Regions from separate parts of the Colwellia sp. MB3u-55 genome, predicted to be linked through region 2. Evidence: predicted binding sites of a transcription regulator. Region 2 holds the regulator's gene; each other region holds the start of a gene.

Region 1 (10,639 bases), 330 kb from region 2:
CACCGAGCATGCGTTCAAAGTTCTTCAAAACAAAGTCTACACCTTGTTGCAGAGTGATCCAAAAACGAGTCATTTCTTCATGGGTAACCGTGATGGGGGCTTTTTCGTTAACAAGCTTTTGAAAAAAGGGAACCACTGAGCCACGAGAACCAACAACATTACCGTAACGTACTACTGAAAATAATGTTTTGTGACCGCCACTCATGTTATTCGCTGCAACGAATAACTTATCAGAAGCTAATTTCGTTGCACCATAAAGACTTATCGGATTCGCGGCTTTGTCGGTGGATAGAGCAATAACCCTTTCTACATCATTATCAAGAGCCGCTTCAATGACATTTTCAGCACCATTAATATTTGTTTTAATACATTCCATGGGGTTATATTCAGCGGCAGGAACTTGTTTTAATGCAGCTGCATGAATGACTAAGTCAACCCCTTTCATTGCTCTTCTTAAGCGGTTCCCATCTCTTACATCGCCAATAAAGTAACGCATACAAGGTTGATTGAAAACTTGTTGCATTTCAGACTGCTTCAACTCATCTCTTGAATAGATTATGATTTTTTTAGGGTTATATCGTTCAAGTAATGTCTTAACATAAAGCTTGCCAAACGAACCTGTACCGCCAGTAATAAGAATACTCTTATTATCAAACATAGTTGTCATATTTATCCCCACAAATTCTAGCTTATTTTTAATAGCCACGGTAAACGAATGACTTGCTAATAATATATATTTTAATAAGCAAATTATGTGCCTAGTTACAATAAGACACAATAGCGTATCAATTATTTTTTATTGATTCTTATGGTTTTTCGCTAGTTTCATTACTATTTTTATTATTAAATTATATATCTCTTATTTTTTGTCAAATTAATGACCAATTAGCGTCAATCTTTTGTTGCTTGTTTAGAATATCTCGCTAGAATAAAATTATAGATAACAAAAATATGGTTTTTTTAGATATATGCAGGGTCAAAAACATGTACTTGTCGTTGATAACGACATTGCCAGACGCGATCAAATAGCGACCGTATTATCATTTGTCGGTGAACATTTTCATGTGTGTCCTGAAGATGATATTGAGCAGTATTTTAAAGAAACTGATAATATTCTTACGGTGGTTTTGTGTGGCAAGGTCAGTGATTTACTGGTCGGTTTTGTTAAAAAACACCCTGAAACACCTTTTATCCTTCATGATGTACTCGACGCTACTTTATTAAGTGGTGCTGTTAATGTTTTAGGCAGTTTAGCGGTGCCTTTAAATTATGCTCAGCTTACTGAGCAAGTACACCACTGTCATCAATACCATAACCAATTACCCTCAAAGCGAAACCACAACGGCCCTAATTTGTTATTCCGCTCTTTGGTGGGCGCCAGTGAACCTATGTTACAAGTGCGCTTTTTAATTGAACAAGTTGCTTGTACGCAAGCCAGTGTCTTGGTTTTAGGTGAGTCAGGTACGGGTAAAGAAGTTGTCGCACGTAATATTCATAATTTATCTGACCGCGCTAAGGGGCCTTTTGTTCCGGTTAACTGTGGCGCTATACCCGGTGAATTATTGGAAAGTGAATTATTTGGTCATGAAAAAGGTGCCTTTACGGGCGCTATTTCTACTCGTAAAGGGCGTTTTGAAATGGCCGAGGGGGGCACGTTATTTCTTGATGAAATAGGTGATATGCCTCAACCCATGCAAGTGAAGCTACTTCGTGTTCTGCAAGAACGTACTTTTGAGCGTGTCGGTGGCGCTAAGAGTATTAAAACCAATGTTCGTATTATTGCTGCAACCCATCAGCACTTAGAAGATATGATCACCGCAGGCACATTCCGCGAAGATTTATTCTATCGTCTTAATGTTTTTCCTATTGAAACACCGGCATTACGTGATAGAAAAGAAGATATTCCATTATTGATTAAAGAACTTATTTCTCGTTTTGAAGCAGAGCAAGGACAAAGTGTTCGTTTTACTGAGCAAGCGATTGAATCTTTAAAATTACATGCTTGGGCAGGTAATGTTCGAGAATTATCTAACTTAATTGAACGTATGATCATTATGTTTGCTGAGCAAGTGGTTAATGTCAGTGAATTACCGGCAAAGTATCGTCATATCGATGTTGAAGAGTATCAACCTGAATACCCTGATGAGTTGCAAGAACGTGATGCGATAAATGAGCTATTTTCTGGCTTTGATTATGATGACGAAGAAGATACCAGCAGTTTTGATGACCAACCAGATGAAGCATCTGTGGTTGATGTTTTGCCAAACGATGGCTTGAATTTAAAAGAATACTTAGCGGACCTTGAAGTGTCGATGATAAACCAAGCACTTGAAAAAAATGATTGGGTTGTTGCACGCTCGGCAGAATTATTAGGGATGCGTCGAACCACATTAGTTGAAAAAATGCGTAAGTATAACTTACAAAAAAACATTAACTAATATCCTAGGTTAATCATAGATATTGAATGTTATATCCGTTATCACAACAGCCGTTGTACTGGAAAGTATCGCAAGGGTTAGCGTCTTTATCTTTGGCTGAATTGAATGCTTTTAGACAGTAAAGCCAAATCTTTGACGGCAAGAATTGTTCTAAAAATAGCTTCTAACATCATGTAAATTAATAAAAAACCTCTTTGGCATAGTTAATGCTTTATTCAGTTGGTATTTCTAAATTGAGTAAAGTATATGGCCGTTGCAGTTTCACATTCATCAGCATCTTCTAAATTGTCTACACCCATTCATTGTGTGGACGATAATCTGTTTCATAAAGCTAAGTTTGCTTTTACTCCGCAGTCATTTGCCCATAGCGATACGTTAGAAAGTGAAGCATACCGTGGCGAGCTATCGTTACTTCGTCAAAAGTCTAATCAACTTGAGCAAATTATTGATGTTATGCCGACCGGGATGATAATGCTTGATGGTAACGGTATTGTTATTAAAACCAATAAAATTGCTAGTTTGTTACTCGATGAACCGATTCTTGGTCAAGCTTGGTTTGATGTTATTAAACGCTCGTTTAAACCTCGTGCCGACGATTGGCATGAAGTGTCATTAAAAGACGGCCGCCGAGTTAAATTAGAAATTACTGCTTTAGGTGATCAACCTGGCCAGTTAATTATGATCACTGATTTGACCGAAACGCGTTTATTACAAGATAAGCTTAGCCATATGCAGCGTTTATCGTCATTAGGTCATTTGGTTTCAAAGCTTGCTCATCAAATTCGCACACCGCTTTCTGCTGCTATGTTATATGGCGCAAATTTAAAAAATAAAAAGCTTTCTTCAGACGATCGAAGTAGCTTTCAAGACAAATTAATGGCGCGCTTGCACGACCTAGAACAACAAGTTAACGATATGTTGTTGTTTTCAAAAAGTGGCAAGCAAAAAGTTGTTGAACCACTTTCAATTAATAAATTGATTACCCATTCAGTTAACGCCGTAGAAGCATTAATTGTTCAGGCCAAAGCGAAAGTAAACATTAAGCTTTGTGATGATGATTGCCAAATCTTAGGTAATAAACGTGCGTTAAGCGGTGCTATTGAAAACTTAATTCACAACAGTTTACAAGTTATTAAGCAGGGTGCGGAGATCTCTATTACCACCTACTGCCAAAATGAATACGCTTATATTAGTGTACAAGATAATGGTCAAGGTATTAGTGAAGAGCTTGCCAATAAAATCTTTGAACCTTTTTATACATCAAGGGCACAGGGAACCGGCTTAGGTTTAGCGGTGGTAAAGTCAGTTGCTAAGGCTCATCAAGGCGACGTTCGCTTAGTGAGTAAGCCAGGAGAGGGCGCGCACTTTTGTATTCACTTACCTATTCTAGACACAAACAATGTTAACGGGGAGAACACTAATGAATCAAAGTAAAATATTAGTTGTTGAAGATGATGCAGGATTACGTGAAGCCCTGATGGATACTTTAAAGTTATCAGGTTATCAATGTATTGAAGCTCAATCAGGTGAAGATGCTTTACTCACGCTTAAAGAACAAAGTGTTGATCTCGTCGTTAGTGACGTGCAAATGGATGGTATGTCGGGCTTAACACTACTCAATAGTATTAAAAGAAACTGGCCAAATTTACCTGTGCTGATGATGACGGCATACGGTACGATTCATGATGCTGTTCAAGCGATGCGTGATGGGGCCTGTAACTATATGGCAAAACCTTTTGCACCAGAAGTGCTGCTCAATATGGTCAACCAATATGTGCCATTGAATGTGACTAGTCGCTATGAACCTGTGGTTGCCGACGCACAAAGTATTGAACTATTGGCGTTAGCAAAGAAAGTCGCGACCACCGATGCTTCTGTTATGGTGCTTGGCCCCAGTGGTTCTGGTAAGGAAGTATTAGCACAATACGTTCATTATCACTCGAACCGAAGTGATAAGCCCTTTGTTGCTATAAATTGTGCTGCAATTCCAGAGAACATGCTGGAAGCGACTTTATTTGGTTATGAAAAAGGTGCCTTTACCGGAGCCATTCAAGCGTGCCCGGGTAAATTTGAACAAGCACAGGGCGGTACCATTTTATTAGATGAGATCACAGAAATGGATCTCGGCTTACAAGCAAAAATTTTACGGGTCTTACAAGAGCGAGAAGTTGAACGCTTAGGGGGTCGTAAAACTATTAAGCTTGATGTTCGTGTTATCGCAACCAGCAACCGTGATTTAAGAGTGGCTGTAAAAGATGGTATCTTCCGTGAAGATCTCTACTACCGTTTAAATGTCTTTCCATTAACGTGGTTAGCATTAAATAAACGCAGAGATGATATTGTGCCATTAGCCAAACATTTAATTACTCAAGCATCGTTAGCGAACAACATGGCTATTCCAGAACTAACCGCTTCGGCGAGAAATAAACTGATGAGTTACGATTGGCCAGGCAATGTTCGTGAATTAGACAATGTTATTCAACGAGCCATTATTTTGCATAGCGACCAGATTATTAATGCTGGTGACTTGTTAATTGAAAATTTCGACAGTGAAATTATTACTGATGTGGCGTTAGAAAATAATAGCGAAGACATGCTTGGTAATGAATTAAAAATACAAGAGCATCAAATTATTCTTGATACCCTCACCGCTTGCCAAGGTAGCCGTAAAGATGTTGCTGAACGATTAGGCATTAGCCCAAGAACGCTACGCTATAAAATAGCAAGAATGCGTGATTCGGGCATTCAAATACCAGCCTAACAATCGCTAAAAACGGTAATATTCCTATAAAGCCAATATTTTCATTTAAAATATTGGCTTTACTGCTATCTGCAGTTTCCACTGATTAAACCTTCCACAGCCTCGATAATTCTTTAATTCTCATACTGGCACCATGCTTGCAATATCATCGTTATATCGTTACTTAAACCGTTATTTATAGGCTTAGTAGCAAAAAATTGACACAAGTGAGTAGCTCATGAATATCGATACCAATTCTTTATACGCACAAATGCAAAGTATGTCGCTTGGAAACTCTTCGTTGCAGGGGGCTTCATTTGAAAAAATGGGCAATAACCTTGGCATGGAAGACAGCGCTATTCCAGCGCTAAACAAGTCGACCAGTAATTTTGGCGATATGCTTAAAGATGCGGTGAATAATGTCAATGATATTCAAAAAGAGTCTGGAGCAAAGAAAATAGCTTTTGAAATGGGCGACCGTAGCGTTACGCTTGCTGACACCATGGTTGCTTCCGCTAAAGCCGGTATTGCTTTTGATGCCACCGTACAAGTACGTAATAAGTTTGTTGAAGCATATAAAGAAATAATGAATATGCCAGTTTAACAATACCTTTGTATAAAATAGATAGTATTTCGTAATAAAATCAAGTGGTAGTGGAGAAATTAAGTGGCTGATAATAATTCAATGGTTGCTGGCGATGGCGGCACCGGGCTAATGGCAAGTGATGGTGTTGATAATATGGCTGATGAGCAAAAATCAGGCTTTGCTTCTGCTATGGGTAATGTCGACTTATTACGCCAAGTCACCTTAATTATGGCATTGGCAATATGTTTAGCTATTGCTGTTTTTGTTATTATGTGGGCCAATCAAGCCGAATATAGATTTCTTGCCAAACAACCTACCGAACAATTAATCAAAACAATGGACTTTCTAGACGCTAACCAAGTGGATTATCGTCAAGCAAACAACACTATTTCAGTACAAAGTGATCAATATCAAGAAATTAAAATTTTACTGGCCCGTGAAGGTTTATCTGATGAACCAACAGAAGGTAGTGAAATTATTATGCAGGATATGGGTTTTGGTGTCAGTCAGCGCCTTGAAACAGAACGTCTCAAGTTTTCTCGTGAGCAGCAATTGGCTCGCACCATTGAAGAACTGCAATCTATCTCTAGAGCAAAAGTCTTACTGGCGATACCCCGTGAAAATATTTTTGCTAAACGTACCCGCAGCCCATCGGGCACTGTGGTATTAACTATGCGTAAAGGGCGGATGTTATCTGAAGAAGAAGTTGACTCTGTTGTTGATATTATTGCTTCTGCCGTTCAGGGGATGGAGCCTAACCGAGTTACAGTGACAGATCAAAATGGTCGTTTACTTAATTCTGGTTCACAAACCTCTGTTTCTTCTCGCTCACGCAAAGAATTTGAAATGGAGAAAAAAAGAGAAAATGAATATTTAAACAAAATAGATAGCATACTCATCCCTGTCGTTGGCTTAGGGAGCTACACCGCACAAGTTAATGTGACTATGGATTTCACCTCAAGTGAAGAAATGCAGCGTCGTTATAATTCAGATTTACCAGCATTGCGTAGTGAAATGAAAGTGGAAGACAGCACTATCGGTGGTTTACTGGGTGGTATTCCAGGAGCATTAAGCAATCAACCACCACTTGATTCAAATATTCCAGAAAATGCTAATGGTGGTGCACAACAAAGATCAATGCCTGGTCGTAAACACCTTGAATCAACAAAAAATTATGAATTAGACGAAGCCATTAGCCATACCAAGCAGCAAGCTGGTGTCGTTCGTCGAGTAAGCGTTTCTGTTGCACTTGATTACTTGGCAACTGCTGATGCTGAAGGCGTCATTACCGATTCACCGAGATCTGTTGAAGAAATGTCAAATATTCGTCGCTTATTACAAGGGAGTATTGGTTTTAATTTACAACGTGGTGATGTATTAGAAGTCGTTACCTTACCATTTTCTCGTCAAATTATTGAGGATGCTCCTAAAGTTCCTTTCTATGAGAATCCGGATATATTAAAGTTTTTCAAATTAGGTATGGGCGCATTAGTTATTATTGTATTGATACTTGCCGTTGTTAAACCTATGCTTAAACGTCTTATTAACCCTGATCAAACACCTGATGATTACGGTGATAAATCACTTGATAGCCACATTGATTTGGGTGATGAAACCATGGATATGCTAACATCAGATTTTGATGCGGCGGCAGTAGGTTTTGCACCTGATGGTAGTTTACAATTACCTGATTTACATCGCGATGAAGATATACTAAAAGCTGTTCGAGCGCTTGTTGCTAATGAGCCTGAACTTTCCTCTCAAGTGGTTAAAAGTTGGTTGAACGAAGATGAGTGATGAAATGCAAGAGTTAGCCCCTGCACCTAAGGGGTTTGACGTTGACAAACTAGATGGTGCAGAGAAAGCTGCGATATTATTACTAAGTTTATCTGAAGAAGATGCCGCGCAAATATTAAAACACTTAGAGCCTAAGCAGGTTCAACAAGTGGGCATGGTTATGGCTGCCATGGAAGATTTCACCCAAGAAAAAATTACCGCTGTTCATAAGCTCTTTATCCATGAAATACAAAACTTCAGTACCATTGGCTTCCAAAGTGAAGAATTCGTTCGCAAGGCATTAACTGCAGCATTAGGTGAAGACAAAGCCGGTAATTTAATTGATCAAATTGTCATGGGAGGCGGTGCAAAAGGTTTAGATTCATTGAAATGGATGGACTCAAAACAAGTAGCTAATATTATTCGTAACGAGCATCCTCAAATTCAAACCATTGTACTTTCCTATTTAGACCCTGATCAATCGGCTGAAATTATGAGCCAGTTTGCCGAAAAAGTGCGTTTAGATTTAATGATGCGTATTGCCAACCTTGAAGAAGTTCAACCGGCAGCATTACAAGAACTTAATGAAATTATGGAAAAACAGTTTGCCGGTCAAGCAGGTGCACAAGCCGCTAAAATGGGCGGTTTGAAAGCAGCAGCTGACATTATGAACTATTTGGATACCAATGTTGAAGGTATGCTAATGGATTCAATTCGTGAACATGACGAAGAGATGAGTCAACAAATTCAAGACTTGATGTTTGTTTTCGAAAACCTTGCCGATGTAGACGACCGTGGTATTCAAGCGATATTACGTGAAGTACAACAAGATGCGTTGATGAAAGCAATTAAAGGCGCAGATGATGTGCTGAAAGAAAAAATTATGGCTAATATGTCCAAACGTGCCGCTGAAATGCTGGTAGATGACCTTGAAGCTATGGGACCTGTGCGTATTAGTGAAGTTGAAGCCGCACAAAAAGAAATATTATCTGTTGCTCGACGATTATCTGACGCTGGAGAAATTATGCTTGGTGGCGCTGGTGGTGGTGATGAGTTCTTATAAACCTTATATTTTTAGGTCAGTCAAAACTTACTGTTATAAAATATTATGAAATTATTAAATAAATCGAATGCTGAAGTTATTAAACATAATGCCGAACAAGAAACCGATGTTTGGTCATTGCCGACAGTTGAATCTGAAAATAAAATTAAAGATGAAACAACCAATGCTATGGGAAAGAAAGTCGCTTGGCGTTTCGAGCCCCCTGAAGATTTTGTTGAAGAAGAAATCGCGCCATTAACGGCAGAAGATATTGAAAATATTCGTCAAGCTGCATTTGATGAAGGCCTTAATCAAGGCAAGGAAGAAGGTTTTGCGAAAGGTTATGAAGAAGGTAAAGTCTCTGGCCATGAAGAAGGTGTGGTACTCGGTCACCAAGAAGGCCTTGAAACTGGCTTAGCTGAAGCAAAAGAAAGTATCGATGAACAATCAGCTGCATGGGCGTCACTTACTGAACAGCTTCATAAGCCATTACTCGATGTCGAAAAAAATGTTGAACAACAATTACTTCATCTTGTGGTAGAACTCACTGAAGCGATTACCTTAGAAGAAGCTAAAACTAATCCTAATATTATTATTGCTGCGATTTCTGCAGGTATAAAAGCGTTACCTAGCCAAGAAGCACAAACGCAAATTTTATTACACCCCAACGATATTAAGCGTGTTGAAAAGCAATTTGGCGCTAAACATGTGCAAGAGCAAGGTTGGCGTTTACTCGCTGCTCCGCAATTAGTTCCGGGTAGTTGTCAAATTGAAAATAGCACCTCTAATATTGACCTTAGTGTTAAATCTCGAATAAAAGAAGTATTGGACTCGTTTTTGCAAGATGCACTACATCAGTAATTTCTTGTACAAAAGAGTCAAAATACCGCTATGGTTGATATTTCTCGCCTTAATGAAAGACTAAAAAACTGCCAAGAGTTTGTGCACCCGCATAAAGTCTCTGTTGCTGGGCGTTTAGTCCGAGTAGTTGGATTAACGCTTGAAGCTGTTGGCGTAAAAGCGGCAGTTGGCAGCCAATGTTTAGTCGAAACGGCGCAAGGCGATTTAATCGCTGAAATTGTTGGTTTCTCCAAAGACATAACTTTTCTAATGCCAGAGCAAAGCTTACAAGGCGTTTTACCGGGTGCACGCGTTGTGCCACTAACAACTAAAGCTCGCTTACCCTTTTCAATGGATTTACTCGGCCGTGTCGTTGACGGTGTTGGTAAACCACTCGATGGCAAAGGGCCAATCAAGAACTCAGGCAATTATCAAATAAACAATAAGCCGATTAATCCGTTATCAAGGCGTGGTATTACTGAACCACTTGATGTTGGTGTACGCGCTATTAATAGTTTTTTAACGGTTGGTATTGGTCAGCGTATGGGCTTATTTGCTGGCTCAGGTGTTGGTAAAAGTGTCTTGTTAGGTATGATGACACGTGGCACAACTGCTGATGTTATCGTTGTGGGGCTCATTGGCGAACGTGGTCGAGAAGTTAAAGAGTTTATCGAAGAAATTTTAGGTGAAGAAGGGCGAGCGCGTTCAGTTGTTGTTGCGGCGCCTGCCGATAATTCGCCATTAATGCGTTTAAAAGGCTGTGAAACTGCCGTACAAATTGCTGAGTACTTTCGTGATCAAGGTCTGAATGTCTTGTTACTGGTTGACTCGCTAACGCGTTATGCCCAAGCGCAACGAGAAATAGCACTGGCTGTTGGTGAACCACCGGCAACCAAAGGTTATCCGCCCTCGGTCTTTTCAAAGTTACCCCAACTGGTTGAACGAGCCGGTAATGGTGGCGATGGTCAGGGATCAATTACCGCATTTTTCACCGTATTAACCGAAGGTGATGATTTACAAGATCCGATTGCTGATGCGGCGCGTGCTATTTTAGATGGACATATTGTTTTATCTCGTGCCTTAGCCGATTCAGGGCATTACCCCGCTGTTGATATTGAAGGCTCGATTAGCCGTGTTATGCCGATGGTGACCAGTGATGAGCATCAACAACTTGCTCGGCAACTAAAGCAAGTCTACTCACTCTACCAGCAAAATAA
Region 2 (10,639 bases):
AGCCGTACTCTCGCTCGCTGGCTTAATTGCACCGGGCGAAGTAGATTCAGATGCCGCAGCACGTGACGCTCCTTACATGCTTGGCGTTACCGTATTATTATTTATACTGTGTTTTACTCGTCGTGCCGGAAAGTTTTGCATTGGCCGCTTAAAAGGTTTGTTATTAATAGGCGCTTTTATCGCTTATCAAGCGCTACTTTTTAGTCAAATAAAGCAATAACAAACACTATAATAGCAATTTACAAAATAAAAACGGGCTAATAATGAACGATTTTAAACAGCTAGCGTTAGACGTTATTCACATAGAACAACAGGCTATTGCAGAGTTAGCCCAGTACATTGATGAGAACTTTGAATATGCCTGTCAGTTAATGTTTAACTGTAAAGGTAGGGTTATTATTGCTGGCATGGGCAAGTCAGGCCATATCGGTGGCAAGATTGCTGCAACGCTGGCGAGCACCGGTACACCTTCTTTTTTTGTTCACCCTGGTGAAGCAAGTCACGGTGATTTAGGTATGATTACCGGTGATGACGTCGTGTTAACTATTTCGCACTCGGGCGAAACCAGTGAAGTGTTAGCAATAGTGCCAGTCATAAAACGTATTGGCGCTAAACTTATTGCGATGACGGGGAATCCAGCCTCAACCTTAGCAAAACTAGGCGATACCCATGTCTGTGTTGCTGTTTCACAAGAGGCTTGTCCACTAGGATTAGCGCCAACATCAAGTACCACAGCAACCCTAGTAATGGGTGATGCACTCGCTGTTGCCTTATTAAATGCTCGCGGCTTTACCGCTGACGACTTCGCACTCTCTCATCCCGGTGGTAGTTTAGGAAAACGCCTATTACTACGTCTTAGCGATATAATGCATAGTGGTGAGCGCTTACCAACTGTAAATGCTAATGCTAAAATTAAGGATGCGTTGGTTGAAGTATCGTTAAAAGGTTTGGGGATGACGGCGGTAGTCGACGAGAGTGGTCAATTACAAGGCTTATTCACTGACGGAGATTTACGTCGTATTCTTGATGAACGTATTGATATACATCTCGATACTATTGCATCAGTGATGACAAAAAATCCCACTGTGGCTCATCAAGATATGCTAGCCGCCGAAGGCTTAAAGATCATGGAAGACAAAAAAATTAATGGTTTAATTATTGTTAATGACAATAATATACCTATTGGCGCAATGAATATGCACGACTTACTAAAATCAGGTCTTATCTAATATGCAAACACTCTATGGCGAAATTACTGACACAGCATTCAATACCATGAAAACAATAAAGCTACTGATATGTGATATTGATGGCGTTTTTTCTGATGGCCGTATTTATTTGGGTAACGATGGTGAAGAATTAAAAGCTTTTCACACTAAAGATGGCTACGGCATAAAAGCATTAGGCGCCAGCGGTGTCGATGTAGCGGTGATCACCGGGAGAACATCAAATATTGTCGCAACACGTATGTCAGCCTTAAATGTTAAATATATAGTGCAAGGTGAAGAAAATAAATTACCCGCCTTGAAAACGATGGCTAAGCAATTAAAGTTATCCCTCGAGGAAATTGCTTATATTGGTGATGATATGCCTGATTATGAGTGTATCAAAGCCGTAGGCTTGGGTATTGCTGTTCAAGATGCCCACCCAAGTATTTTATCTATCGCAAATTACACCACTTTTAACCATGGCGGTTTTGGTGCTGTTCGAGAAATATGCGATTTAATCATGCTTAGCCAAAACACCTTAGCAAATGCTTCGGGTGCGAGTATATGAATCGACTTTATAGTTTAACTTTGTTGTTTTTTCTAATTGCGGGAGGCGTTTACGGTATAATTGAATGGAGAAATTCCTCAGCACCACAATTACAAGCGATTGATAAGACGCTGACCCCTGATTTTATTGCCGAAAATTTACACAGTAATGTTTATAAACATCAAGGAAGTTTAGCTTATGTTGTTGATGCCCATCGTATGGAACATTACCCTGAGTTAAGTATTACCAACTTTGAGTTTCCTCAATACACACTTCATCCAAAAAATGATGCGCCCGCATGGAAAATATCTGCCAATGAAGGCATATTATACAATAACAACCGGGTGAAATTAGAAAAGCATGTCCGCCTGTTAGCAACAGATCCCGATAGCTTATTACAAGAAGTTCAAGGAAAATACTTTGAACTTGATCTAAAAACTAACATCATAAGTTCAGAACAAGAAATTAAAATTATCGGTAAAGGATTTACCATCGATGGTAAAGGTTTAATTGTCGACTTAAACACCAACCAAATGACACTAACTAAACATGTGAAATCAATTTATGAAATTGTTAAAAAATAGCCTACTGTGCTTATTGTTATCAACTCCGCTATTTTCGTCAGCTTTCGCTGAAAAATTTGATATAAAACAAAAGATTGAAATTAACGCTTCAAGACAAGCCGTTGATCTTAAAAATAAAATATTCAGCTATATTGATAACGTGGTGATCACTCAAGGTTCATTAGTTATACGTGCTGATTTAGTACAAGTGCTGACTCAATCAGGCAGTGAAGAAAAAACCTACATCGCTAAAGGGAAGCCAGCAACCTTTAAACAAACCTTAGCCGATGGCACTCCACTTAGCTTACAAGCCGACGAAATAAGATATGAGCCTGCAAATAATTTAGTGATCATTTCAGGAAATGCGCTATTACAGCAAGAAGGCAGTGAAGTTAGTGGCAGTAGAATTACTTACAATATTGCCACTCAGTATGTTAATGCTGAAAGTAAATCTAACGAACGCACTAAAACGATTTTTCAGCCAAAAGAAAAAATTAAAGCGACAACCACAGACGCGAAAACTCAGGAAAAAATTAATTTATGAGCACTAGCACCCTAATGGCAAAAGGCCTTGCCAAAGCCTATAAAGGCAGAAAAGTGGTTAAAAATGTCAGTATGCAAGTTTCAGCAGGACAAATAGTCGGTTTACTGGGCCCAAATGGTGCCGGAAAAACAACTTCTTTTTATATGATCGTTGGTTTGGTTGAAAGTGATAGTGGCGATATTATTTTAAATGACGAAAACCTGACGTTAGCGCCTATGCATGAGCGTGCTAGAAAAGGCATCGGATATTTACCACAAGAAGCCTCTATTTTTCGAAAACTCAGTGTTTACGATAATATTATGGCTATTTTACAAACACGAAAAGAATTATCAGATGCTGAACGTGAAGAAAAATTAGAACATCTTGTTGAAGAATTCAACATAGGTCATATCAAAGATAATTTAGGCATGAGCTTATCGGGTGGTGAACGCCGCCGAGTAGAAATTGCCCGCGCTTTAGCTGCTGAACCAAAATTTATTTTATTAGATGAACCTTTTGCTGGTGTTGACCCAATTTCAGTAGGTGATATTAAAAAAATTATTCTACACTTAAAAGAACGTGGCATTGGTGTGTTGGTCACTGATCACAATGTACGTGAAACTCTCGATGTATGTGAACATGCGTATATTGTTAGTCATGGTGAACTTATTGCAGAAGGTACTGCAGATCAAATTCTTGCAAATCAACATGTAAGAGATGTATACCTTGGTGAACAATTCACGCTATAGTAGTCAGTAAGTGAATAATATCTTCGTATGAAAAAAACGAAAATATCCCATTAAAAATAATAGGAAGTTAATGACCTAAATGCGCCCTACTCTACAACTCCGCATAGGACAACAATTAACCATGACGCCACAATTGCAGCAAGCAATCAAATTGCTGCAACTGTCTACGTTAGAGCTTCAACAAGAAATTCAAGAAGCCTTAGAAAGCAATCCATTATTAGAAATGGATGAGTCTTCAAATAATCCCGAAGATAAAAGTACTGACAACCTTGAAGAAGCTCACACTGCCGGTACTGGTGATGTTAAAGAAGCCCCAGCTTCTGATGGTAGCGAAGACGCTACGCCTACCATTGATGAAATCACCACTACTGAAGCCATGGACAAAAACGATATCCCTGAAGAATTAAACATGGATACCACTTGGGATGATAACTACACAGCTGGTGCAGCAAGTTCAAGTTCAGGCCCCTCTTCAGAAGATTATACTTACCAAGGCGAGACCCAAGACTCTATTCAAGATCATTTGCGCTGGCAAATGGAATTAAGCCCTTTTACCGAAACAGACCGCACTATAGCGACAGCAATTATTGATGCGGTTGATGACGCCGGTTACTTAACGGTATCTAGTGAAGACATTTTAGAGAGTGTTGCCATTGAAGGAGTAGAGCTTGATGAAATAGAGGTGGTACTAAAACGTATTAACCTCTTTGATCCTGTCGGCGTCGCTGCTCGTTCAATTTCAGAATGTTTAATCATTCAACTTAATCAATTTGACCCAGCTACACCTTGGCTAGCAGAAAGTAAGTTAGTTTTGCGTGACCATATTAATCTGCTGGGTAGCCGAGACTATCGTACATTAATGCGTAAAACTCGACTGAAAGAAGACCAACTGCGCGAAGTGGTACGTCTTATTCAATCACTTGACCCTAGACCCGGCGATAGTGTGATGAAGAGTGACGACCAGTACGTTATTCCTGATGTGTCTGTTGAAAAGAAAAATGGCCGTTGGGTGGTCGAATTAAACCCTGATACTGCGCCAAAACTTTCGGTGAATCAGCAATATGCTTCGATGTCACGTTCGATGAAGTCGACAGCGGACACACAATTTATTCGCTCAAATTTACAAGAAGCTAAATGGTTTATTAAAAGCTTAGAAAGCCGTAATGATACTTTATTAAAAGTGTCAAACTGTATTGTGCAACGTCAAATTGGCTTTTTTGAACATGGTAATGAAGCCATGCGTCCAATGGTTTTAAATGATATTGCCGAAGCTGTCGATATGCATGAATCAACCATTTCACGAGTGACAACACAAAAGTACATGCATACGCCACGTGGAATTTTCGAACTGAAGTTTTTCTTCTCAAGCCATGTTGGCACCGAAAGCGGTGGCGAATGCTCATCAACAGCTATTCGTGCACTAATCAAAAAATTTGTTGCTGCCGAAATCCCAGCAAAACCACTTAGTGATAGTAAAATGGCTGATTTATTAGCCGACCAAGGGATAAATGTAGCTCGACGTACCATAGCAAAATATCGAGAGTCACTTTCTATTCCACCTTCTAACCAACGAAAAAGTTTACTTTAACGAAAAGATGAGGAATTAAGCTTATGCAAATTAATCTTTCTGGCCACCATGTTGACATTACCGAAGCTTTACGAGAAAACGTCACGACTAAGATGACAAAATTAAGCCGACATTTTGATCATATCAATAATGTACATGTTGTTCTCACCGTTGAAAAATCAAATCAAATTGCTGAAGCGACTGTTCACGTTAGTGGCTCTGATTTACATGCAAAAGCTGAAAATGCTGACATGTATGCCTCTATTGATAGTCTTGTTGTTAAGCTTGACCGGCAAATATTAAAGTACAAAGGTAAAACGAATCAGCATTAATGCTGTTTATCGCCTGTTCACTCACCAAAGAATCTAAGTAGTATAATGAAGTTGCAAGATATCCTTACCCTTGATTGCACCCTGTGTGCAATTAAGGGTACAAGCAAAAAAAAACTCCTTGAAATAATTAGCACAACTGCGGCAAAAAAATTCGACAATATTGATACTCATCAATTATTCGAAAGCTTAATGGCGCGTGAAAAAGTTGGATCTACCGGTATAGGAAATGGCATTGCGATTCCTCATGGTCGATTAACTAACACGTCACAAGTTATTGCTGTATTGCTGACCAGTGAACAAGCCGTTGAATTTGATGCGATAGACAACCGTGCTGTCGATATTATTATTGCGTTATTTGTACCCGAAGAAAACTGCCAACAACATTTAGATACCTTACAAAGTATTGCGCAAATATTTAGTACTAAACAATTCGCAAAGCAAATAAGAAAATGCAAAGATTCGCAAGAGCTTTTTACTATAATAAAGCATGCTCAACGTTAATAAAATCTAATAATAACCCAGGAAAACTCAAATGAAACTCTTGATAGTCAGTGGTCGCTCAGGGTCAGGTAAAAGTGTCGCCTTACGTGTACTCGAAGATTTAGGCTACTACTGTGTCGATAATATTCCGGTAAATTTATTGCCTGCATTAGCACATACCGTTATTAATGATTACGACAAAGTAGCGGTTAGTTTAGATGTACGTAACTTACCCAATGACCCTAATGATGTTTCAGAGATATTAGATTATCTGCCAAAAACGGTAAAACTCGATATCCTGTATTTAGATGCCGATGACTCTGATCTTATTCGACGTTTTAGTGAAACGCGTCGTTTGCATCCTTTAATTAAACAAAATATTCCACTCGACCAAGCCATCTCTTTAGAGAAAAAGCTGCTTGAGCCTATTTCGACGCGTGCGGGTTTGTATATTAATACCAGCCAGTTATCACCTCATCAATTATCTGATTTAGTGCGTGAGCGAATTTTGGGCAAAACCTCGGCATCTATGGTGGTGGTGTTTGAATCTTTTGGCTTTAAACACGGTGTACCACAAGACGCAGATTATGTTTTTGATGCACGTTTTCTACCTAACCCTTTTTGGGAAACAGACTTAAAAGGTTTTACTGGTTTAGATCAACCCGTGCGAGACTTTCTTGCTAGCCAACCGATTGTCACTAAATTTATCTGGCAAATTAACAGTTTTATGATGACGTGGTTACCCCACTTAGAAAGAAACAATCGCAGCTATATTACTATCGCTATTGGTTGTACAGGTGGAAAACACCGTTCAGTTTATATTGCGGAAATATTAGCAAACAATCTCAGAAAAGAACGCGAAGATGTTCAATCTCATCATCGCGACATTAAAATACAAAGCACTTAATAACGGTCACTTTATGCCAAAATATAATAAATCATTAACCATTAGCAATAAACTGGGATTACACGCACGTGCTGCCACTAAACTTGCCCAGTTAAGCCAAAAGCTTAATGCTAACGTTACTATTTGCTTAGAGGGCAAAGAAGCTGATGCCAGCAGTATTATGGGGTTAATGTTACTGGCCGGTGGCTTTGGGAAAACCGTAGAGGTTATTACCCAAGGAGAAGATGCTCAACAAGCACTTAACGATGTATGCCAGTTATTTTCTGATAAATTTGATGAAGACGAATGATAAAAAGACTGAATAAAAAATAAAGTTACGTTATCATTCATTACAACACCTTAGCCAGTGCATCTTGACTAAGATATAGACAATATAATTTTCGTATTACTGCGGCACAGGAAAACTTTATGCCGGAAATATCAGAGCAACAACAAAATCATCAACGCCTGCAACAAGTCAATGAAGCACTTGGTAGCGGTATGTTTGTGCACGTTCGAAAATTACTACAGAACATGCCAGCCTATGATATTGCTTTAATATTAGAGTCATCTCACTCGAAAAGTCGTGCCGTTTTATGGCAACTTATCGACGCAGATAATCACGGTGAAGTACTTGAAGAACTCAATGAGGAAGTTCGAAAAGGTATTTTAAAAACTATCCGCCCTGAAAAATTAGCCGCCGTTGCTGAAGGTATGGATGTTGATGATTTAGCTGAAGTTTTACGTACTCTACCCGATAGTGTTTATCAAGAAGTATTAAGTGCTATGGATTCGCAAGACCGAGGTCGAGTCGAAGCCGCGTTGTCATTTGAAGAAGATACTGCTGGCGGTATCATGAACACTGATACCATAACAATTCGTCCCGATGTAACGGTTGATGTGGTATTGCGCTATTTACGCTTACGAGGTGATTTACCTGAAGCGACCGATTCTTTTTATGTGGTCGATGGTAAAAATCACTTTATTGGCGCCGTTTCTCTAGCGGCGATAATTACCGCCAAACCTGAAATTATCGTCTCAACACTCATTGATAAAGATATTGAAGCAATTCAAGTGCATTTGTCTGATAGTGACGTAGCACAACTCTTTGAAAAATTTGATTGGTTCTCTGCACCAGTGATTGATGATGAAGGTCGTTTGCTTGGTCGTATCACGATAGACGATGTTATCGATATTATTCGTGAAGATGCCGAACATTCGATGATGAGTATGGCGGGTTTAGATGGGGAAGCTGATACCTTTGCTCCGGTTTTAAAAAGCACACAACAACGCTCTATTTGGCTTGGCGTTAATCTCATTACCGCACTACTGGCTGTTGCTGTATCGAGTATGTTCGAAGGTGTTTTAAGCCAACTGGCTATTTTAGCTATTTTAAATTCTTTAGTGCCTAGTATGGGTGGTGTTGCCGGTAACCAAACCTTAACACTGGTTGTTCGCGCCATTGCACTAGGCCATGTTGGCGACTCGAATGCGAGAATACTCATTCAAAAAGAACTTGCTGTTGGTTTTCTGAATGGCGTTATCTGGGCGGTATTAATTGCCGGTGTTGTGGCTATTTGGCAACAAAATTTAATGCTTGGTGGCGTAATAGCCTTTGCAATGTTAATGAATTTAACCGCTGCTGGTATCGCTGGTGTCGCTATCCCGCTGTTTTTAAAACGAATGAATATTGACCCTGCTCTCGCTGGTAGTGTGATATTAACAACGATTACCGATGTGGTTGGAATATTCGCTTTCTTAGGAACTGCAACTTTATTCCTAACCTAACCTCACCTAAACTAGATATGGGCTTATTGAGATCTTGATAGCTTTTCAAGATCTCATTGTTGGTCTGCTGGTTTTAGTAATCAAATGTACCTTGTTAAAATAGCAGGGTGTGATTAATTACCGCCAACCTGCATCTCTTCAATTAACAATGAACCCGTTAAAATACTGCCTCGTAAATCAACATCACTACCGACTGCTACTAAGCCTTTAAAGATATCAGATAAATTACCTGCAATGGTAACTTCTGATACCGGGTAAGCAATTTCGCCGTTTTCAACCCAGAAACCGGCAGCGCCACGTGAATAATCGCCATTGACTACATTAACGCCTTGTCCCATTAATTCAGTGACAAGAAAGCCAGTACCAAGTTTTTTCAACATGGCATTAAAATCACCACCATTGGCAGAACCTTTGGCGTTAATTTTCCAATTATGAATACCACCGGCATGACCAGTAGATTTAAGCCCTAGTTTACGTGCTGAGTAACTGGTTAATAGATAGGTCTCTAAACAACCATCGACAATAATTTCACGGTCAACCGTTTTTATGCCTTCACTGTCGAAAGCACTACTCGCCAAGCCCTTTAAAATATGAGGGCGTTCACTGATGTTTAAAAAGTCAGGAAAAACTTGTTTACCAATAGCGTCCATTAAAAAAGATGATTTACGGTATAAATTACCACCGCTGATCGCCGCAATAAAATGTCCAAAAATTGAATTAGCAATATCGGCACGAAACATCACCGGTACTTTTCCTGTCGGTAATTTTTGAGCATTTAATCTCGATAGCGCTTCTTTTGATGCTTGCACACCAATAGCAACGCCATTATCCATTAAGTCAAAATCACGATTAACGGTGTAAGCATAATCTCTTTGCATATCATCACCTTCAGAGGCGATCATTACACAGCTTAAACTATGGCGAGAGCTCGGATAGCCAACAATTTGCCCATTGGTATTACCATACACTTTATAGCCTTCAAAGCTATCAAGTGAGGCACCATCTGAGTTAGTAATACGAGGGTCATACGCTAGCGCACTGTCTTCACATTCTTTGGCGAGTTGAATAGCTTGGTCTGTTGTTAAAACTTTTGGGTGATATAAGTCTAAATCAGCAGGCGACATTTCAAGCATGTCCTTGTCTGCTAATCCTGAACAGTCGTCAACAGAGGTATACTTTGCAATATTAACCGCCGCTTGTACTGTTTGCTTTAAAGCCGCTTCTGATAAATCTGCGGTTGAAGCACTCCCTTTACGACCTTGCTGGTAAACAGTAATACCCAATGCACCGTCATTAGTAAACTCAACCGTTTCCACTTCACCAAACCGCGTACCAACACTTAACCCTTGTTGGCGGCTTATAGAAGCTTCAGCTGCATCTGCTCCTAGCGATTTTGCTAAGTCGAGTACTTGTGCTACACGTTGCTCAACGTCTCTTAATTGTTCGTTCATCGATTGTTTAGCGTTCATCGTTTCAGTCATAATTTATTGTTTTCTTCTATAAATGCAGGAAATTGGAGAATATGCGCTGTATACCATAAGCACTTACGAGTATAATAGCGATAATTATCACTTTAATAACGAATATTATGCCCGACTCTGCTAACGATATCGATGAATTAGATGAAGAATTAAAAAGTAAATCAGAAGTAAAGCGCGAAATGATCCAGTTACAAATCTTTGGACAGTCGCTTATTGATTTATCTAAGCATCAGCGCAGTAAAATTCCTTTTACTGAGGAGATTAAGGACGCCTTAATTTTAGCTGATAAAATTAAAAACAAACATGAAGCATTACGTCGCCATGTTCGCCACTTGGCAAGAATATTATCAGAATCTGATTTAGAGCCAATTAAACATGCTCTTGATGTTATGGCAAATAAGCATCAACAAGAAACAGCTAAGTTTGTTAAACTTGAAAAGATGCGCGATGACGCTATTGATGAAGGTAATGACTTTGTAGAAGCTTTACTGAACGAGCATGAGTCGATGGAAAGA
Region 3 (10,639 bases), on a different contig from region 2:
CTCTAAAGCGCTCACCGAAGATAATAGTCAATTTGTCGGTTTGGCATTAGATGAAGACAATCAATACGAACAAAGTGATGAACGTATTGCGCTGTGGTGCCAACAAATTCAAAGAGAAATAGCTGAGATTATTGAAAGTGAATAAAAACTAAAAATAAATAGCTTTAGCTTTAGCTAAATAGCCTGTTTCGCTTTATAATTCATGGCAATATTATCCTGACCGAAATTATACTTTATGTTTGAGCAATTTGACCTAGATTCAGCCCTACTAGGCGGCATTACAAATGCTGGTTATAAAAAACCAACATCTATTCAAGAGTTGGTTTTACCTGTCGCCATGACAGGTAAAGATGTTTTAGCTTCAGCGCCAACGGGCACAGGTAAAACAGCTGCTTTTATATTACCTATCGCTCAACATTTGCTAGATTATCCGCGTAAAAGCCCAGGTTTTCCTCGGGTACTTATTTTATCGCCAACGCGCGAGCTTGCTATTCAAACCAGTGAGCAATGTACACAATTAACTGAATTAACTGATATTAAAACTGGCCTGATCACTGGCGGTGTTAGTTATGACAGCCATAAAGATGTCTTAACTAAGAACACCGATATTCTAGTTGCTACGCCAGGTCGTCTACTTGAATATCTTGAATCAGAACAATTTGAAGCCCGCGACATTGAAATTCTTGTACTTGATGAAGCTGACCGTATGCTTGATATGGGTTTCTCTGATGCGATTAACCGTATTGTTGGTGAAGCTCGCTGGCGTAAACAAACCATGCTTTTTTCAGCAACCCTCGAAGGTGCAGGTGTTTTACGTTTTTCAAAAGAAGTACTTAACGAGCCAGTATTTTTAGAGTCTCACCCATCACGAAAAGAAAAAGCCAAAATTCACCAATGGCTTCACTTAGCAGATGACAAAGAACATAAATTTAAATTATTAATCAACTTGTTAAAACAAGAAGGCTTTGAACGCACGGTTGTTTTTGCCAATAAACGTGAAACGGTCCAGCATTTGTCAGGAAAACTCTACGCTGAAGAAATCCCTTGTGCTTGGCTTGAAGGTAAAATGCCACAAGACAAACGTAATCATGCCATTAACCGATTACGCTCAGGCATGGTAAAAGTGTTGGTTGCTACTGATGTTGCTGCTCGTGGTTTAGATATTGATGACATTACTCATGTTATTAACTTTGATATGCCACGCAAAGCAGATATTTATTTACACCGTATTGGTCGTACAGGCAGAGCGGGTAATAAAGGTACAGCTATCTCTTTAGTTGAAGCACACGATATGCCAGTCATTGCCAAGATTGAACGTTACATGGACGAGCGTTTATCACGTCGAAATATTGAAGGCTTAAAACCACAATATAAAGAGTCTAAAGTTGCCTTGAAAAAACCTAAAATCAAAATTAGTAAATCACAGAAAAAAGCTAAGGCGAAAAAACAAGCAAAACGTGCAAACAAAAAGAAATAAAGGTAGAGTAGAATTATAGGAGGGTTTTCTAGTTTTGAAAGCCCTGATTATCATATTGATTTGTCAGGTAAAGTAAGTTTTAATTGATAATAAAAACCGTTTGCTATTACGCTAGGATGCACGGCATGGTCGAATAAATATATCGATGTTTGCGTGAATTGAATGAAGACAAAATATTTATTATGGCTAAAATACAATATAATAATGAAATAGAAGTGCAGGCCAAGTATTGGCTATCTCGCATTGAACAAGGATTATCGCAACAAGAGCGACAAGCTTTTGTTGCTTGGGTTAATCAAGAAAACAATCATCACTTAGCCCTTCATAAGTACTCACCTTCGACCAAAATTTCTAAGTTACTTGCCGAGTTTAATGGTTTATTTCCTTTAGAAAAAAAACACTCTCCTCACTCTAAAAAATTATTCATGCAATTATCAATGGCTGCCAGTGTTATTTTCTTTGGTATCATCACCAGTGAGTTTTTTTTAAATAAACCGATATTTTCGTTTTTTCAATCAACGTCATCTGAAGTTATTTACGATCAATTTTCAACAAAAATAGGCGAGCATAAAAAAGTGACCTTACCCGATGGTTCAAATGTCGAGTTAAACACTGATAGTTTACTCACTATTAGCTTCAGTGAAGGACATCGTCAATTAAATTTGATCAAAGGCGAAGCCTCTTTTGAAGTCGCAAAAGATAAATCACGCCCCTTTAGTGTCACTTCTGGGCAACAATCATTTACCGCTTTAGGCACCATTTTTAATGTACAAAAAAGCGATAATAATCAGTTAGAGTTAATTGTTACCGAAGGGCGAGTATTAATCGCTGATTCGAATGAAACATTACCGGCATTAACTGAAAAAATAGCCAGCACGGTTCAATTTCCGCAAAAGAATAGCATTATAGTTGCAGGTGAAAAATCGACTATAATCAACAAAATTCAATCACCGACAAATAAAATTTCATCACTCACATTATCTCATGAACTTTCCTGGAAAAAAGGCATACTTATTTTTGATGGTGAATCACTGGCCACTGCACTTGATGAAATTAGTCGCTATACCGATGTTAAATTTACCATCAAAGATAAAGCGCTTGCCCAAATGAAAGTGTCCGGTTATTTTAAGTCAGACGATGTTGGTACTTTATTAGATTCAATTAGCTATAATTTCGACCTAATATATACCAAGACAAGTCACAATACTGTAGTTATCACCAAAGCCACTGACGCCATAATTTAATGGTCAACGCCTCAAGTAGGCTATAGATAAATACAGTGAATGAAAATTATAAATAGAAGGTGAGCTTTCTGTATTCAACGAACACAATTAAAGCACTAGTTGACACCTTGCTAAACTATTTATTTAAAGAAAGAAAAAAGCAGCCACTTAGTGCCGTTTTAATAAAAAAAGTGATACATTTTTTTTGTTCATTCTTTATTATTCTTCCATTATCTTTTAGTTTAACTACTCAAGCTAAAGTACAAGCTATTGCACCTAATATAACGCACTTTTCTGTCGCCGCTCAATCCGTTGATCAAGCATTAATTAAACTTGCCCAGCAAGCCGATCAGACCATTATATTTTCTTATGATTTAACCCGACGTTTTAACAGTAATGCCATAGAGGGTTATTACTCAGTTTCTTTGGCTTTGAGGAAACTCCTTAAAAATACGGGTCTTCATGCAGAAGTAAATAATAAAGGCCAATGGTCGATAAAGCAGAAAAATAACGTTACCGCACAGAGCAAGTCTAAACAAAAAATTAATACCACAGAAAAAGCCAAATCCATTGAAAAAATAGTTATTGTAGGTAGTCATATTAATGGCAGAACCGTAAAAGAGTTACCTGTTCCTGTTGATATTATATCTGCTGACACTCTGCGTAATAGTGGCCAGACTAACCTTGGTCAAATATTGCAGGCACTAGTACCTTCTTTTAATTTTTCTCGTTCAGCAATAAGTGATGGCAGTGACGTATTACAGCCAGCAACGTTGCGTGGTTTAGGGCCAGATCAGACACTGATTTTATTAAATGGCAAGCGTCGTCATCAAGCGAGTTTAATTCATATTAATAGCTCTGTTGGGCGAGGTACAGCCGGAACAGATATGAATGCCATTCCAGTAGGAGCGATTAAACGTATTGAAATTTTACGTGATGGTGCAGCCGCACAATATGGTTCGGATGCTATAGCGGGTGTTATTAATATTGTGTTAAACGATAGTAGTGAACAAACAACCTTATTAACATCAGCTGGTGCTTATGAGCAAGGCGATGGTCAAGATTATCAGCTATCTTATACACAAGGTTTGCCGTTGGGTGATGATGGTTTTATCAATGCCACATTAAGTTTAGTCGACCATCAAAGTACCAACCGCTCAGGTTTACATGGTGCCTGCCAATTTGGCCAGTGCACTCAATTGGACAATGGTCATTGGCAAACCGATGATCCAAGAGAGTTAACAGCTAACCGAGCAACATTTCGTATTGGCGACCCTTCGTATCAACAACTTTCTTTTGCCGCAAACAGTACATTTGAACTGAATCACGGGCAACTTTATGGCTTTTTAACCTATTCACATCGAGAAAATCAATCTGCCGCTTTTTTTCGTCACAGCGCGAATAGTAATGAAAACCCATTATTAAGCGATGGGCAAGCCGTTATTCCTCAAGGTTATTTACCCAAAATAGATTCAGATATAAAAGATATGTCATACAATTTTGGCTATAAAGCGGCTTTCGATAATGACAGCGCCATTGATATTTCATATACCTATGGCAAGAACCAAATAGACTATACGACTAAAGATTCACTTAATGCTTCTTACGCTAACTATCTATCACAAACCAGTGACTTAACAGCAGATGAATTACGTGCTCAATTACCAAAGTCTGCTTTTGCTTACGGGCTATCTTTGTCACTTGAGACAGTGAATTTACTCTTCAGCCAAGACTATGAAAATTATTCACTCGCGTTAGGCACAGAATTTCGCCAAGAAATATACAAAATAATACCAGGTAACCCCTACAGCTTTCAGGATTATGATACTGACAATAATCAAGCATTGTTTGACCAAGATGCCGCCGGTGGTATTCAAGGTTTTCCAGGAGTCGCACCTGAACTTGCGGTTAACGAGAGCCGAGATGTTGTTTCAATTTTTGCGGAGTCTGTGACCCAAATCAATAACTCTATCGAGCTCAGTGCGGCCATTCGCTATGATGATTATGATATATTTGGTAACAGTACCAACACAAAAGTTGCGGTGCATTGGCAAGCACACCAACAACTTATTTTACGTGGTGCCTATAGCACAGGTTTTCGTGCACCTTCTATGCAGCAAATGTATTTCAATAATATCAGTACACAGTTTATTGTTGACGAAAGTGGCTCTCTGTTGAGTGAAGAAGTGGAAACCTTCAGAAATGACAGTACTTTGACCACTCGACTCGGGGTGCCTTCTTTAAAAGAAGAAGAATCTGATAACCTCAGTGTTGGCTTTATCTACAGCCCTACTGATAATATAGATATAAGTGTTGATTTTTATCAGATTGATATTGATAACCGTATTGTCATTAGTAGTAAATTGGGCATGGGAATATCACCTCTACTCGATCAAGCTTTTACTGAGGAGTCTGCTACCAAAGGACAGTTTTTCTTAAATGGCGCTGATACCACAACTCAAGGGACAGATATTGTTGCTACTTGGCAGACTCAAGCTTTTGCTGGAGATATTAACTTCACCTTGGCGGCAAACTTTACCAATACTGAGGTAACCAAGTTATTTACACCTGATCACAGCACTCTGCATACCATTAGCGTTGAAGAAATTTTTTCACAACAAGATATTTCTATCATTGAAGAGTGGCAACCACGCAATAAAATAAGTCTAAACACCCTCTATAAAAACCAGCATTGGACCATCAATATATTATTCAATCACTATGGTAAATATACGATAACCGATGGTGGTAAACAAACTTATGGCGAAGAGCTATTAACTGATATTAGCGTTAGCCATCAAATGACAAAAAATCTTGCGGTCACTGTGGGTAGTCATAATTTATTTGATGTTATGCCTGACAAAAATCGTATAGGAAACTCTCGAGGAGGCACGATTGAAGATCAACAAGGTAATATCATTGTTGATAGCCCGGGTGTATTTAAATATTCACGCCGTTCAGCTCCTTTCGGTTTTAACGGCGCTTATTTTTATGCAAGTCTGCAGTATAATTTTTAAGGGTGTGCTGTTAACACTTAATAATAAGTAACCGCTTTAATTTCACGTTTTGGTGAAGAAGCTAAATAAATATTATAAACATCTTCAAAGTCTAAACTTAACTCTGTGGTATAGCTGTCGCCAACAGGATAGCTTTTAATCACTTTAGCTGCGCGGATAACACCTTGAACTGACGCCGACACTTCATTTTTACCCATTATCAGTTGTGACATGGTCATTTCACCATTTATTTTTTGCCCATAAACTTGTTCTGCAAGTTCGGCATAAGCGGCAAGCTTTGAGGCATTAATCGCCATCAACATGCGCTGAGTTTCATGTTGGGAGTTTTGCAAACTTATCGGCGCTTGACCAATAGCATGTAACACTGGGAAGGTTTCAGGTTTAACACTTTGCCATTGTACGTGTTTGTCATAAACACTAGAACAACTGACGAGTAACAAAGCCAAACTACCAGCGGTTAATATATTAAGAATAATTTTTTTCATCATAAATACCAAAAGTTAGTCCTACATCAATGTAAAAAACTAATTAACAATTTTAATTGAACGTTCGTCATCTGCTAACATAACGCTGTTTCGAATAATTAATCCATCTTTTATCCGAACACTTTCATCTTGATTAATCTGTTCACCTATTACCCAGCTTGGAATAAAAGATTGTGCCGTGGCAACAACAACACGTGATTGCATTCCAATCATCCGAGCATTAATCATCACACCATTTTCTTGTTCCATCATGGTACCGGTTACAACATAGTCAATAATCTGCCGCTCTGGTAGCTCTTTCCAGTCGCGACTAAAAACATAATCGCCTTGAGCAGTAACACGAATATGTCCCGTCGTTTTAAAATCAATAACAACTAAACCATGGCGCTGTAATTCATGAACAAAGTTCTCTGATATTTGATTACCCAGCCAATTAGTTGACTCAAGGTTTTCTAATTCGACAAAAGAAGCTACCGCGATAGGTGTTTTAGGATTTACAAAAGAGCTACTTTCAAGCATCTGATAAGTAAGCCCTTTAACCACATCTGCTATCGCATGCCTAGGGAGATTGAAACTGTCAATTTCACCTCGCACTTCTTGCTTTGATTTATAAAAATTATCTTCATCACTCATCATATTCATTGATGAACACGACATCAACGTTGGAATAAATAATGGAATAAGCCACTTTTTCATTGAGCTCCCCTTAATCGCTCTGAAAGCGAATAATCAGTTTTGCAGTAATATCGATAAACGACATCAAATAGTTTCTAAAATAAATAAAGCACAAATCGCGCCAATCTATAAAGTTACCAGAGCATAAAAATAAGTGGGCATAGAAACTGCATATTCGACAGGAGATATTAAACCCTTTTTACTGACGGACTTCATATGCGTTTATTTATATCAGCTCTACTTTTATTTTTTATCACTCTTTCTGCTGATGCCCAGTGGTATGAAGCTCAGGGAAAGTCAGTAATAATGCAGGGCAATGCCGAACGAGCAAAAACATTAGCCATAGAGAACGCATTAAAAAAAGCCTTACTGGTTGCCGGTGCTTCAGTATCGAGTGTGCAAAAAACGGTTAACGGATTATTGACACAAAATGAAATTAATATTCGCGCCAGCGGTACTGTTAATTCTTTTGAGCTGGTTGATGAAAATTATGAGGGCAATTTGGTCACCGTAACCATTCGTGCTGACATCTTCCCACAAAGTAAACAGTGCTTCTCTTCTGATTATCGAAAGTCTTTATTAATTACCCGTAGTAACTTAATGCATAGAGAGCAAGCAAGTATCGGTAAAGTTTATGCGCTTGATAATAAATTGATGGCTAAGCTTGCTTATAAAATTAACAACCAAGGTATTTATCTAGACACCAGATTGTTGTTAAAAGAAAAGTCTCAGTTCTCAAGATTAAATAACAGTTTGCAAGTTGAAGCAATAAAAAGTCTTACCATGTCGTTAGCTAATATCAGCGATACTCAGTATGTCATGTATTCTGAAATTAATGACATTAGCTTTGCACAGGGCTCAACCAATGGTTGGCAGTTTTGGCAAGAAGATGTTTTTAACCGTCAGTTTAGTGTCAGCCTATATATTTACAACGGTAGTAATGGTGAATCTGTCTTCACTAAGCAGTACCGTAGCTCTGCCCCATGGGAATTTGGCAAACGTCAGCAAGTTGATGTTCATAGCGAAGTATTCTGGCAAAGCCAATACGGAATGGCTATTGAAAAAGTGTTAGGCGATATGATCATTGATATCGACGAAAATATGATGTGTCAACCTACTCGAGGCAAGATAGTACAAATAGCCGGTAATTCGTTAACGATTAATTTAGGCAAAAAGCATGGCGTAAAAGTTGGTGATGAGTTTTCTCTATTACATTTAAATAATATCATTACTGACGCAGGAAAAACCTATGCCGGTTTTAACGTTAGCCCTTACACAGTAAAAATAACGCAGGTGTCTCAGCAAAGTGCACAGGCAATGACTACTGATGGGCAATTACTGGGTAACATCCAATCAAATGATTTAGCGGTCCGTTACTAGCTTCATCGTTATATCGATAGTTAACGTTAACAGCAGGCTGTTAACGTTAACATTGCCACTATTTTTCGCCTTACTCGTTTGACACAGTAATACGTTTGATCAATAAAGCTGAAAGCCCTGCAAACAAAGCGGAAATAATTAAACAGGTAATTAAGTTAGTAAATTGATAAATAACACCTGACATCACGGTACCTAATAACCTTCCCAGGGCATTAGCCATATAATAAAAGCCAACGTCCATAGAAACGCCATCTTCTTTCGCCATGGCAACGATCACATAGCTATGCAGCGCCGAATTAATAGCAAAAACAGCCCCAAAAATAAATAAACCAGCGATAATGATGATTTCAGTACTGATGTTGAGCTTGGTCGCATAAAACATCAACAGTGCTAACAACAAGGTGACACTGGATAAAATCATACCCCAAGTAAATAACAGATGACCGTTGATATTATGTTGGTTGTTTTTAATAAAAAATTTAGGTGTTGAGCCTTGAACAATACCATATGCGATAATCCATAACGCCATAAATATCCCAACATTAGTATGTTGCCAACCTAAATTACTGACCAAATATATCGGTAATCCAACAACAAACCAAATATCTCTAGCGGCAAATAAAAATAAGCGCGCGCCCGCCAAGTAATTTAATGATGGGTGATTTGAGAATATCTCTTTAAATTTAACGTTGTGCTTTGCCTTACCTAAATCACCCTGTAATAATAATAGACTAAGCACAAAAACAATCGCCAACACACTCGCCATTATTAGCATAGCTGCTGAAAATCCGACGGTACTTAGTAACCAGGCACCTAGGAAAAAACCTATGCCCTTTAAGGCGTTTTTTGATCCCGTCAGATAAGCAACCCAACGAAAAAGAACAGCGTGATCTTGGTTGTTATTGGTCGTTGGTACCAGCGTTTTAATACTACTTTTAGCGCTCATCTTATTAAGATCTTTCGCTATACCCGACAGCGCTTGTGCCAACATAACCCAAATAACGGTTAAATATTGCTCAGGAACTGTCAGCATTAATAATGCAAAAACTTGGCTGAACAGACCAATATTCATGGTTTTATTCAAACCAATTTTTGCTCCTAACCATCCACCCACTAAGTTGGTAATCACGCCAAAAACTTCATAAAATAGAAATAACATCGCAATGGCAAGCGGGGAATAACCTAGATGATGAAAATGTAATAATACCAGCATACGCAAAGCACCATCGGTTAAAGTGAAAAACCAATAGTTAGTGGTAATTAATAGATACTGTTTTACCGCACTAGGCAGTGCGGTTATTTTGTTTAACATAAAGGTACCAATAATGGTATTTTCGATTGATGTTGGCGAATACTAATAAATAACCAAAAGTATTTAACACTAGCGTAACGCCAAGATATTATTCGTTTAAAAACGCCGTCTATGTCGACATTCTCAAAGACTAGTGCTTAATATCAGATCGCCCAACTAACAACATTAACTCTGCAGCTCGATTGGCATAACCCCATTCGTTGTCATACCACAAATACATTTTCAATTGGGTATCGTTAACAACCATGGTTGATAACGCATCAACAATACATGAACGTGGATCCGTTTTATAATCAACAGAGACCAAAGGACGTTCTTCATAGCCAAGTATATTTTTTAACTCTCCTTGCGCCGCCGTAGACATCAATTGATTGATTTCTTCAACAGTTACGGCTCGATTTAGCTCAAATACACAGTCAGTAATTGAGGCATTCGCTAACGGAACTCGCACGGCATGACCATTTAATTTTCCCTTCAGCTCAGGAAAAATATGGGTAATAGCGGTTGCAGACCCGGTAGTCGTTGGAATTAAACTTTGGCCACAAGCTCGTGCTCGACGTAAATCTTTATGAGGCGCATCAAGGATAGTTTGCGTATTAGTAATATCATGGATAGTTGTCATACTGCCGTGTTTTATGCCAACACTGTCTTGGAGAACTTTAACCACTGGCGCTAAACAATTAGTGGTACAAGAAGCAGCAGTGACAATTTTATGCTGTGCTTTGTTATAAAGGTGATGATTAACACCCATGACAATATTTAAGGCGCCCTCTTCTTTTACGGGTGCTGTGACCATAACCCGTTTAACACCTTGTGCTAAATAAGCGCTTAATAGCTTAGTCGTTTTCATCACTCCAGAAGCTTCTACAACAACATCACATTGTGACCAATCGGTTTCAGCTATGGTTAAATTATGACTAATATTAATGCGATGTTCACCGTCTTCATCACAAACGACCATTTGATTATTGTCTACTTGTGCATCAAATTTCCAACGACCATGAATAGAATCAAAATTCAGTAAGTGTGCTAATGTTTTAGCGTCACCTGCGGGATCATTAATTTGAATA

Evidence for each region. The regulator sigma-54, encoded in region 2, starts transcription at its own class of promoters, with help from an activator protein. The targets are predictions, from matches to a motif close to GTTGGCACGNNNNTNGNNT.
Region 1: fliE (flagellar hook-basal body complex protein FliE) is a predicted target of sigma-54. The motif match lies at 5,324-5,342, and genes of this name have one in related genera.
Region 3: H4J66_RS14920 (flagella assembly protein FlgT) is a predicted target of sigma-54. The motif match lies at 7,032-7,050, and genes of this name have one in related genera.

What each region holds. Positions count from the first base shown of each region.
Region 1 is NZ_JACGUS010000122.1:178,489-189,127, reverse strand. It holds gene pseB (UDP-N-acetylglucosamine 4,6-dehydratase (inverting)) at 1-658, opposite strand, end outside; gene H4J66_RS17020 (sigma-54 dependent transcriptional regulator) at 969-2,438, shown strand; gene H4J66_RS17015 (PAS domain-containing sensor histidine kinase) at 2,685-3,872, shown strand; gene H4J66_RS17010 (sigma-54 dependent transcriptional regulator) at 3,859-5,199, shown strand; gene fliE (flagellar hook-basal body complex protein FliE) at 5,417-5,782, shown strand; gene fliF (flagellar basal-body MS-ring/collar protein FliF) at 5,864-7,561, shown strand; gene fliG (flagellar motor switch protein FliG) at 7,554-8,603, shown strand; gene fliH (flagellar assembly protein FliH) at 8,649-9,443, shown strand; gene fliI (flagellar protein export ATPase FliI) at 9,474-10,639, shown strand, end outside.
Region 2 is NZ_JACGUS010000122.1:505,582-516,220, forward strand. It holds gene H4J66_RS18460 (calcium/sodium antiporter) at 1-220, shown strand, start outside; gene H4J66_RS18465 (KpsF/GutQ family sugar-phosphate isomerase) at 264-1,229, shown strand; gene kdsC (3-deoxy-manno-octulosonate-8-phosphatase KdsC) at 1,231-1,776, shown strand; gene lptC (LPS export ABC transporter periplasmic protein LptC) at 1,773-2,339, shown strand; gene lptA (lipopolysaccharide transport periplasmic protein LptA) at 2,320-2,862, shown strand; gene lptB (LPS export ABC transporter ATP-binding protein) at 2,859-3,590, shown strand; gene H4J66_RS18490 (RNA polymerase factor sigma-54) at 3,670-5,178, shown strand; gene hpf (ribosome hibernation-promoting factor, HPF/YfiA family) at 5,202-5,489, shown strand; gene ptsN (PTS IIA-like nitrogen regulatory protein PtsN) at 5,535-5,990, shown strand; gene rapZ (RNase adapter RapZ) at 6,022-6,876, shown strand; gene H4J66_RS18510 (HPr family phosphocarrier protein) at 6,890-7,165, shown strand; gene mgtE (magnesium transporter) at 7,285-8,643, shown strand; gene pmbA (metalloprotease PmbA) at 8,757-10,124, opposite strand; gene yjgA (ribosome biogenesis factor YjgA) at 10,232-10,639, shown strand, end outside.
Region 3 is NZ_JACGUS010000119.1:39,553-50,191, forward strand. It holds gene fldB (flavodoxin FldB) at 1-145, shown strand, start outside; gene srmB (ATP-dependent RNA helicase SrmB) at 236-1,477, shown strand; gene H4J66_RS14900 (FecR family protein) at 1,660-2,721, shown strand; gene H4J66_RS14905 (TonB-dependent receptor) at 2,829-5,717, shown strand; gene H4J66_RS14910 (LPP20 family lipoprotein) at 5,735-6,205, opposite strand; gene H4J66_RS14915 (FlgO family outer membrane protein) at 6,242-6,898, opposite strand; gene H4J66_RS14920 (flagella assembly protein FlgT) at 7,094-8,257, shown strand; gene arsJ (organoarsenical effux MFS transporter ArsJ) at 8,328-9,569, opposite strand; gene H4J66_RS14930 (ArsJ-associated glyceraldehyde-3-phosphate dehydrogenase) at 9,700-10,639, opposite strand, start outside.